Regions from separate parts of the Endozoicomonas sp. 2B-B genome, predicted to be linked through region 2. Evidence: predicted binding sites of a transcription regulator. Region 2 holds the regulator's gene; each other region holds the start of a gene.
The links. Region 2 encodes sigma-54, which starts transcription at its own class of promoters, with help from an activator protein. Its sites were predicted from a motif close to TGGCACNNNNNTTGCTNT; they were not measured.
Positions count from the first base shown of each region.

Region 1: ACOMHB_RS10865 (NarK family nitrate/nitrite MFS transporter) is a predicted target of sigma-54. The motif match lies at 1,439-1,456, and genes of this name have one in related genera.
Region 3: ACOMHB_RS08865 (ANTAR domain-containing response regulator) is a predicted target of sigma-54. The motif match lies at 1,237-1,254, and genes of this name have one in related genera.

Region 1 covers NZ_JBLZMU010000001.1:2,741,167-2,744,446, forward strand. The annotation lists gene ACOMHB_RS10865 (NarK family nitrate/nitrite MFS transporter) at 1-1,406, opposite strand, end outside; gene nirB (nitrite reductase large subunit NirB) at 1,783-3,280, shown strand, end outside.
Region 2 covers NZ_JBLZMU010000001.1:5,682,725-5,686,004, reverse strand. The annotation lists gene ACOMHB_RS21070 (PTS sugar transporter subunit IIA) at 221-673, opposite strand; gene hpf (ribosome hibernation-promoting factor, HPF/YfiA family) at 688-999, opposite strand; gene ACOMHB_RS21060 (RNA polymerase factor sigma-54) at 1,170-2,624, opposite strand; gene lptB (LPS export ABC transporter ATP-binding protein) at 2,882-3,280, opposite strand, start outside.
Region 3 covers NZ_JBLZMU010000001.1:2,178,717-2,181,996, reverse strand. The annotation lists gene ACOMHB_RS08870 (CmpA/NrtA family ABC transporter substrate-binding protein) at 1-146, opposite strand, end outside; gene ACOMHB_RS08865 (ANTAR domain-containing response regulator) at 598-1,185, opposite strand; gene ispH (4-hydroxy-3-methylbut-2-enyl diphosphate reductase) at 1,348-2,292, opposite strand; gene ACOMHB_RS08855 (FKBP-type peptidyl-prolyl cis-trans isomerase) at 2,289-2,774, opposite strand; gene lspA (signal peptidase II) at 2,871-3,280, opposite strand, start outside.

The DNA of each region.
Region 1 (3,280 bases), 2.9 Mb from region 2:
TCTTCCATCAGGAAGAGGGTAAAGAAACCCAACACTGCAGTGCCTGCGATAACCATGAAGAAGGTGGAGTAGTCCACCAGAGACAATACTGTCAGGTAGAAGACAGCGCCCACGTTACCATAGGCTCCTGTCATACCGGCAATTTGACCTGTGAGTCGACGCTTGATCAGGGGTACAGCCGCAAATACCGCACCTTCACCGGCCTGCACAAAGAAGGAGCAGGCCATGGCAGCAACAACAGCAAGAACCAGTGGCCAGCTGGAATCAATGATACTCATCATGTAGTAACCACCGGCCAGGCCTGCAGTGAGAACCAGCAGAGTGATCTTGCGGCCAAACTTGTCACTGAGTAATCCTCCGCCCGGACGGGACATCAGGTTCATGAAGGCATAAGCGGAAGCGACCAGACCCGCCATGACCGGATCCAGTTCAAAGGTATCTGCAAAAAACAGAGGTAGCATGGACACCACGGCCAGTTCAGAACCGAAGGTAGCGAAGTAAAGAACGTTCAGAACGGCCACCTGCTTGAACTGATACTGGTGAATAGCTGGCACAGGCTCGGAGAAAATGTGCTTGTTGACCTGCCAGACTTTCCAGACATCAAACAGGTAGATAGCAGTCAGACCGACATAAATAGCCGTTGAAATCCCGGCACTCAGCATGGCAACACCCTTAGGTGAAAGCTTCCAGGTCAGCAGAGCTAATGCCGCATACATGGGAATCTTCATGATCAGCAGCAAGGCAAAGTCGCCTTTGCTGGTGACTTCCATGGCGCCAATGTTCTTGGGGCGGAAGTAGGTAGCACCTTTAGGGGTATCTGTGACGTTTATGTAGAAGACGACACTGAACAGCAAGGAGATTAATCCGGTCAGGCCAATGGCGTAACGCCAGCCATCTTCTCCACCAAAGAGCAGTGCAATGGTGGGCAGAGACATGGCAGCAGCAGCAGAGCCAAAGTTGCCCCAGCCACCGTAAATACCTTCTGCGGTACCCAATTGGCGAGCGGGGAACCACTCAGATACCAGACGAATGCCGACCACAAAGCCTGCACCAATAGTACCCAGCATAAAGCGGGCTATGGCGGCCTGGGTAAAGTCATCTGCCATGGCATACATAAAACAAGGAATACTGCAGATGGCCAGGAGTCCGGAATAGACTTTTCTGGGACCGTAAACATCAGTGAGCATACCGATGATGACTCGAGCCGGAATAGTGAGGGCTACGTTCAGAATCAGCAGGGTTTTCAGTTCTTCACGAGTCAGGCCCAGAGACTCGGAAATAGCCAGGGCCAGAGGCGCATGGTTAAACCAGACCACAAAGCTAATAAAGAAAGCAATCCAGCTAAGGTGCAGAATCTTGGTCTTCCCGCTAAAAGAAAACAGGTTAAATGAATCGGGGTTGCTCATACATCCTCCTTGTTTAAGAAATTCCCCAAGCAAAAGCAAACATCAGGCCAATATGATAAATGCACCGATTTGACTTGCATTTTTATGCGTATTTAATGAATTTTCTCTTCTATGCAAGAAAGTTCTTTATTTGAGTGCGGGAAGTTTCTGAGAATTTTTATTCTTCTCACCAAAATGGTGCTCTTCAGCTGTTTGATTATTTTTGCGTGCATTATTTTTGTGCGAGCAGCTAAAGTTTCAGGAAAGAATTTCCTGTTTTTATCGTGTTTTGAAAGTGGGCACGGCAGTTGCATAGGCAGAAGAATTAGAAAAGAGGCTGGCTCTAAAGGATGCAGTTGCACCGGCCCAATGCTAGATACTAAAGAGGATGTCTGGGATGATCGGAAAAGAAACCCTGGTGGTTGTCGGTAACGGCATGGTAGGTCACCGCTTTCTGGAGAAACTGGTAGATGCTGGCGGTCTGAAACGCTTCGATGTGGTGGTATTTGGAGAAGAGATCCGTCCTGCCTATGACCGGGTTCATCTCAGTGAATTTTTCACAGGCCGCTCAGCGGATGACCTGTCTATGGTTTCTGAAGGCTTTTATGAGCAGGAAGGCATTAATCTTGTTCTAAATGAAGCTATCACATCAATAAATCGTGAGTCCTGTGAAGTAGTGACAGCCAGTGGCATGACTCAAAAGTACGATCAGCTGGTACTGGCGACAGGTTCCTATCCATTTGTTCCTCCCGTACCCGGGCATGACCGTAAAAACTGTTTTGTCTATCGTACCATCGAAGATCTGGAAGCGATTAAAGAAGCTGCCCGTAACAGTAAGATCGGTGCCGTTGTGGGTGGCGGTCTGTTGGGGCTTGAAGCAGCAAAAGCTCTGAAAGATCTTGGGCTTGAAACCCACGTGGTCGAATTTGCTCCCCGTCTGATGGCTGTTCAGGTGGATGATAGCGGTGGTGCCATGCTCAGACGCAAGATCGAGGGTCTGGGGGTCACGATTCATACCTCCAAAAATACCCGACAGATTGTTGATGGTGAAGGCGCTGTTCACCAGATGCAGTTCGCTGACGGCGAACAACTGAATACCGATATCGTACTGTTTTCAGCCGGTATTCGCCCAAGAGATGAGCTGGCGAAAGCTTCCGGACTGGAGTTGGGTGAGCGAGGCGGTATCGTTATAGATAACGACTGCCGTACATCTGATGAACGTATATTTGCCATTGGTGAGTGTGCACTCTGGAGTGGCCGTATCTTTGGTCTGGTGGCACCGGGCTACCAGATGGGGCAGGTGGTTGTAGATCAGTTGACGGGTAAGGACGGTAATCAGTTTACTGGTGCCGATATGAGCACCAAGCTGAAACTGATGGGTGTTGATGTTGCCAGTATTGGTGATGCCCATGGCAATACCGAAGGTTCCCTGAGCTACCAGCTGATTGATGAAGAGAAAGAAGTTTATAAAAAACTGGTGGTTTCCAGAAATAAGAAAAAGGTTCTGGGAGCTGTATTGATAGGCGATGCTGAAGAGTACGGCAGCCTGTTGCAGATGATGCTGAATGACATGCGTCCCCCGGAAAATCCTGCTGAACTCATTCTGCCTCAGACCGATGGTTCTGCAGCGACAGGTTTGGGCGTGGCTGCTCTGCCAGAAACGGCTCAAATCTGTTCCTGCTATGACGTCAGTAAAGGTGATCTGGTCAACGCGGTAGCCGGTGGCTGCATGGATATGGGGTCACTGAAAGCCGAAACCAGTGCCGGAACCGGCTGTGGTGGCTGTACGGCTCTGGTCAAACAGGTTCTGGATCATGAGCTGACGGAGTTGGGTGTTGAGGTCAAAAAAGATATCTGTGAGCACTTTCCACACTCCAGGCAGGAACTCTATCACC
Region 2 (3,280 bases):
CTGGTTCCGAGTGAGGCAAGTCTATCAAAACCTAATGAGATTAGAACCAGTCGCTTTCTTTTATTTCTAGCATAGTCCGGATATTTCTATTCCATGCAGTTTTGAAGGATAAATAGGCTTTGTAGTGACAAAAGTGAAGAAGAAAGGATTTCTGAGCAAGAAACATTTTGCCTGCTTCTGTTATCAGATCAGCAAGCAAAATATTTTTTATCTACAGTCGTTAAACGGGGGAACAGATGATGCTGTAAAGTGCCTCGGAATTTTCTGCCGCTCGCATCTGACTTAACAATACTTCTGATTGAAAACGCTCAGCGACAGCCTGCAATATATTGAGATGTTCCTGAGTATTTTCTTCCGGAACAATAAGTGCGAACACCAGATCGACCGGCTGCTTGTCCACAGAGTCAAAATCTATGGGTTCAGACAGTTTGATCAGAAGTCCGGTAGGATGCTGACAAGCACTGGAGCGACAGTGAGGCAGGGCTATGCCTTTGCCCAAACCGGTGGTACCGAGTCGCTCTCTGTTAATCAGCTTGTTAAACAGATCCTTGGTTTTGATAGCGGGAACATGCTCACTGATGATTTCCGCAACAATTTCCAGGATTTTCTTTTTGCTGGCCCCCTGCACATCGCAGAGGGTGCGCCCGGGGGTTAGAATGTTTTCAATAATCATACAACGATCGATGCTTACAGGCGGCCGTTGGCACCCTGTAGCCGGTCAAGCGTTTTCTCTTTGTGTTTTACCAGTTGTCGATCCAGTTTGTCCGACATGTCATCAATGGCAGCGTACATATCTTCAGCCTCAGCGGTTGCATTAATATCCGCCCTACGAACATGTAGAGTCGCTTCCACTTTGTGCTTCAGTTTCTCAACACTCAGAGTGACCTGAACGTTTGTAATCTGATCAAAGTGGGCGGCAAGGCGGTCGAGTTTCTTGGTGACATAATCTTTCAGAGCCTCAGTCACCTCTACATGATGTCCACTGATGTTGACTTGCATGTAACGCTCTCCTGCTGATCCCGATTCTCGACATTGGACTGCCCCCGGGATTGTACGGGCAACCCTGATTGAAAGTCTATCACTGTCAATGACAGTTAGCGCTGTTCTGAGACAAAAAATCTATGGGGCGATTTGTGGTATAAGGGCTTGTTACCTCAATCGCTGAAGGCTCAGATAAGCTGCTTGCGTTCATTCGATGGCGGTATATTCATTGATTCACGATATTTGGCGATGGTTCTCCTGGCCACTTTGATCCCCTGGTCCCCCAGCAAGCCGGCGATTTTGTTATCACTCAGTGGTTTTTTAGGGTTTTCATCGGATACCAGTTTTTTAATCAAGGCTCTGATGGCTGTTGATGAGCACTCTCCACCAGTGGCTGTGCTGACATGGCTGGAGAAAAAGTATTTCAGCTCAAACACGCCTCTTGGAGTGTGCATGTATTTCTGTGTAGTGACCCTGGAAATAGTGGACTCGTGCATATCCACTGCCTGAGCAATGTCTGCCAACACCAGGGGCTTCATGGCCTGCTCACCCTGCTCCAGAAAATCTTTCTGAAATTCAACAATCTTGCCGGCTACTTTCAGTAAGGTTTCGTTACGACTTTGCAGGTTTTTCAGAAACCAGCGGGCTTCCTGCAGCTGGTTCTTCATAAAGACATTGTCACGACTGTTGTTGGCACGTTGCACCATTGAGGCGTAATTGTTGTTGATGCGAAGTCTGGGCAGGGATTCTGAGTTCAGTTCAACCGCCCAGCGGTCCCTGACTTTGGTGACCGAAATATCGGGGGTGACGTATTCCGTGTCCGCCTGGCCGATTTCTGATCCGGGCCTCGGGTTGAGGCTTTGAACAAGGTTAAGGGCTTCCCTCAGTTGATGTTCTTTGAGACGGGTACGCCGCATGATTTGGGCATAGTCACGACTACCCAGAGCCTGTAGATGATTCTGGATCAGCAGACGTGCTTCTTTCAGGAAGTGGGTTTCTTGTGGCAGTTGATTGAGTTGAACTTCGAGACATTCTTTCAGGTTGGCGCTGGCACAACCCACCGGATCAAAGTGAAGAATCCGTCGTTGCATGACCTGAAGTTCTTCAAACGCCAGTTCCTCTAACTGTTCCTGTAGCGAGAGATAAATTTCTTCCAGGGAGTGAGTGAGGTACCCGTCATTATTGATGGCTTCGATCACAGCCAGGCCCATCAGCCTGTCTCTGTCAGTCATGGGAGTCAGGTTTAACTGCCATTCCAGATAGTCCTGGAGGGACTCATTGGCCCGGGAGCGGGCAAAAGGATCATGTTCTTCATCGGTTGCAGCGGGCAGGCTGGAATAGACATCATCCCATCCGGAGTCAACGGGCAGGTCATTGGGTATGCTGTCAGCCCACTGGGGTTCTTCTGGTTCCGGGGGCTGTTCTGCTTTTTCATTGAAGTCAACAGGCTGTTCCCCTTCATCACCAGATGCAGGTGGTTCCTCAACGGACTCTTCAGACTCCAGCATCGGATTGGATTCAAGAACTTCCTGGATTTCCTGCTGAAGGTCCAGAGTGGAAAGTTGCAGAAGCCTTATGGCCTGCTGCAGCTGAGGTGTCATGGTCAGCTGCTGGCCCATTTTTAGCTGTAAGGATGGCTTCATAGGCAACTGTATACCTTTACTTCGGTGTCTGCACTGAGGGTGCCAGATTTGATGCCATCAGCGCCTGACAGTTATATCTCAGTGTCTGCTCATTATTTTGATTGGGCTACTCTCCATGTCACTGGGATTATAATCACATCTGAAGCTTCGGGAAAGTGATTCATCAAGTCAGCCATGCAACATTCAGAACAAGAGTATGAAAATAAATCAGCTCAACATCTTTGCCCGCTTCTTTCGCGAGACCAGTCAAGAGATGATCAGAGACTGAACTGATGCCCGAGATAAACGTCACGAACCTTTTGATTAGCCAGGACAGTCTGACTATCACCCTCGGCAATAATAGTGCCTTCGCTGACAATGTAGGCCTTCTCGCAGATATCCAGTGTCTCCCGGACATTGTGGTCGGTAATCAGGACTCCGATGTCCCGGGCTTTCAGGTGCGTGATAATGGCCTTGATGTCACCAACAGAAATGGGGTCAACACCGGCAAAGGGTTCATCGAGCAGAATAAATTTTGGGTCAGTGCAAAGAGCTCGGGCAATTTCTACCCTGCGCTTTTCACCACCGGAAAGGCTCATACCCGGATTGTCCCTGATATGATTGATATTAAACTCTTCCAGCAATGACTCCATTTTTGCGATGCGATCTTTCCGGGA
Region 3 (3,280 bases), 3.5 Mb from region 2:
AAGTAGCCTTTTTCGTACGCAATGGCTATAGGTGCCATGTCCGTCAGTTTGATAAAACCAAACCTCAGTTCTTCTTTTTCTGGATAACCCAACTCGGCATTTACCTGCATTGACACAAGACCACTGACGCTAATCAGGGCACTCATTGCCACCGACTTAAAGGGTCTGAACCACTTCATTTGTCACTCCAAATATCTCTACTGATAGCTCACTGCCCTGCTACCTAAAGATTTATTATTCTGCACCGCCCCCTGAAATGCCTTTTCGGCTCTGGCTCATACATCGCTCCATCACCTTGTCATCACGCATTTCAGGGGTTCGGTACATCCATGTAAAAAAAAAGGCGCCCACCGCTACCTGGAAATTTTTCCGGATAGCGATGAGCGCCTTTGCTCTCTTTCACAACGTCTTTGTTGCGAATGCCTGCTCCTGCCGCCCTTGGCAGAAACATTTTTTATTGTTGTAGCTGAGTTAAAGCATTCTTCGTGCCAACTAATTTCGGCCTCTAACTCTGATCTTTTTTCAATTTTGTTTCATTGTTATTTCGGTTTGGTGCACGACACTGAAATTGCGCACCAACAACGAGCAATCTTCCGATCATGACGCTTTTTCTTCCAGCATGTTGAAAACATCAATAACATTTCTGGCCACAGCTGCCAGAGTTTTACCGTTATCCATAGCCATCTTTCTTAACTTTTTATAAGCCCGGTCTTCACTGATCCCCTGTCTGGACATCAGCAACCCCTTGGCCTTGTCCAGTAACTTTCGATCTTCCAGACGACTCCGGGTCCGCTCCAGCTCATCTTTCAATGACTGGTATTCCTGAAAACGGGCAACGGCCACATCAATAATGGTTTTGAGGCGCTGAGGCTGCAGATCAGCCACGATATAGGCATTAACGCCGGATCGTGTGGCTTGCTGGACGATGTTGTCAGTGGTTTGCTCTACAAACATTACGACAGGGAGTGGAGAGGTCTTGTTGATCAGAGCCAGCTTTTCCAGAAGTGAGGGGGCAGGCTTATCCAGACCAATCACCAGAATATCGGGCGAGAGGTCGGGCACAAGGGTCAGCAGGTCCTCATTCTGCCCCTGTCGTTTAATGACTTGGTAGCCAAACTCATTCAGTGCCTGGTTTAAAACAGACAGTCGAGCCGAACGGTCTCCAATCAACAACACTGAATCCATAGCCTGTAACACTCTATATCCCTGAAAAGATAACTATTCACAGGCTATTTTTAAGCAAGGGCTGTACCAGAGCATTGAGGAACGGGTTTAGCATTCAGAACCAGCCAGCTGTTCCGGAAACGAAATCGATGCAAATGCCTGATGCCTGACCAATTGGATGTGTCAGACTTCTACCATCCGGAGCTCTTTGGGCATGCTAAAAACAATATTCTCTTGTTCCCCTTCCAGTTCTTCGGGCTCTTCGGCGCCTAATTCAATCAACCGATTGATGACACCTTTTACCAGCACTTCAGGGGCTGAAGCGCCTGCGGTAATGCCCAGACTCTGTTTGCCTTCCAACCATTCAGGCTGAATATCCTGGGCTCCGTCAACAAGATAAGCTGATGCGCCTGTTCTTTCGGCTAATTCTCTAAGGCGGTTGGAGTTAGAACTGTTCACCGAACCTACCACAAAGACTGCATCGCATTCGGATGCCAGAGCCCTCACGGCATCTTGACGATTTTGAGTGGCGTAGCAGATATCGTCTTTGCGCGGCCCATTAATTTCAGGGAACTTGACCCTCAGTGCATCAATCACCCTGGCGGTATCATCCATAGACAGTGTCGTCTGTGTAACATAAGCAAGATGTTTCGGATCTTTCACTGTCAGTTTCCGAACATCGTCTTCTGTTTCAACGAGGTACATCTTCCCGCCTTTAGAGTCGTCGTACTGGCCCATGGTACCTTCCACCTCAGGGTGTCCATCGTGACCAATCAGAATACACTCCATACTATCCCGGGAGTAACGCACAACTTCCATATGGACTTTTTTGACCAGAGGACAAGAGGCATCAAAGACTTTCAAACCACGACGCGCAGCCTCTGTTTCGACCGCTTTGGAGACACCGTGAGCACTGAAAATAACAATAGAATCATCCGGTATCTGATGGAGCTCCTCGACAAATATGGCACCACGCTGTTTGAGGTTTTCTACCACAAACTTGTTGTGAACGACTTCGTGACGCACATAAACAGGAGGCTCAAAAACATCCAGAGCCCGGTTTACGATGTCGATAGCCCGGTCAACGCCTGCACAGAATCCCCGGGGATTTGCCAGCTTGATTTTCATGCCTCTGCGCTCTTGTCTGGTGTATGAGTTTCTGGTGTATGAATCGCTTGAGTGATATTCAGAACCTTCACTTCAAACAACAGTTCTTTACCCGCCAGTGGATGATTAAAGTCCACTTCAACATGGCTCTCTGTCAAACCGGTGATGACGCCAGCCAGCTCAGAGTTGGCGGCATCAGCAAAAGAAACGACTAAACCTACCTGCAACTCCATATCATCAGAGAATGTGTCTCTGGTAAACTCCCTGATGTTCTCGGGATTTGGCATACCAAAAGCACCGACGGGTGGGATTCTGAAGCTGCCCTGGTCACCCTCGGACAAGCCATAAATCACCTGCTCAAAACCCTGAGGCAGGTTCCCATCCCCCACGACAAATGTAGCAGGCTGGCCATCAAAATTACTGTCTACCACCTGCCCGTCTTCCAGTTTCAGGGCAAAGTGCAGTGTTACCTGCCTTCCCGGTCCTACCACAACATCAGACATTGTTTTTCTATACCCGCTTTCGAAAAATCCATTCATACACAGACAACGATTGCCGCCATCTTAAAGACTCCAGGCGCCCCATAGTCCAGCATAATCTCAGCTATGACTGTTATGCTGAGGCCGGAAGATATCCAGAACCAACATGGCTGCACCGGAGGTTATGGCCATATCCGCCAGGTTGAAGGACGGGAAATACCAACCGTCATGATACACCAGCAGAAAATCCACCACGTAACCATTCATGACTCGATCATAAAGATTGCCCAGTGCACCTCCCAGTATCAGAGCCATTGAGCAGGCCTGCCAACTTTCTTCTCTCTTCATTCGGGCAAGCCAGACGACCAACATCAGGCTGACGACGGATGCTACCCCCACAAAAAGCCACCGTTGCCAGCCACCCTGATCACTCAGAAAACTGAATGCGGCGCCAGTATTATAGGCCAGAGTCAGCGAGAAAAAGGAAGGAATGACAGGCACCTGCTCATAAAGGTATAAGCTGTCCACAA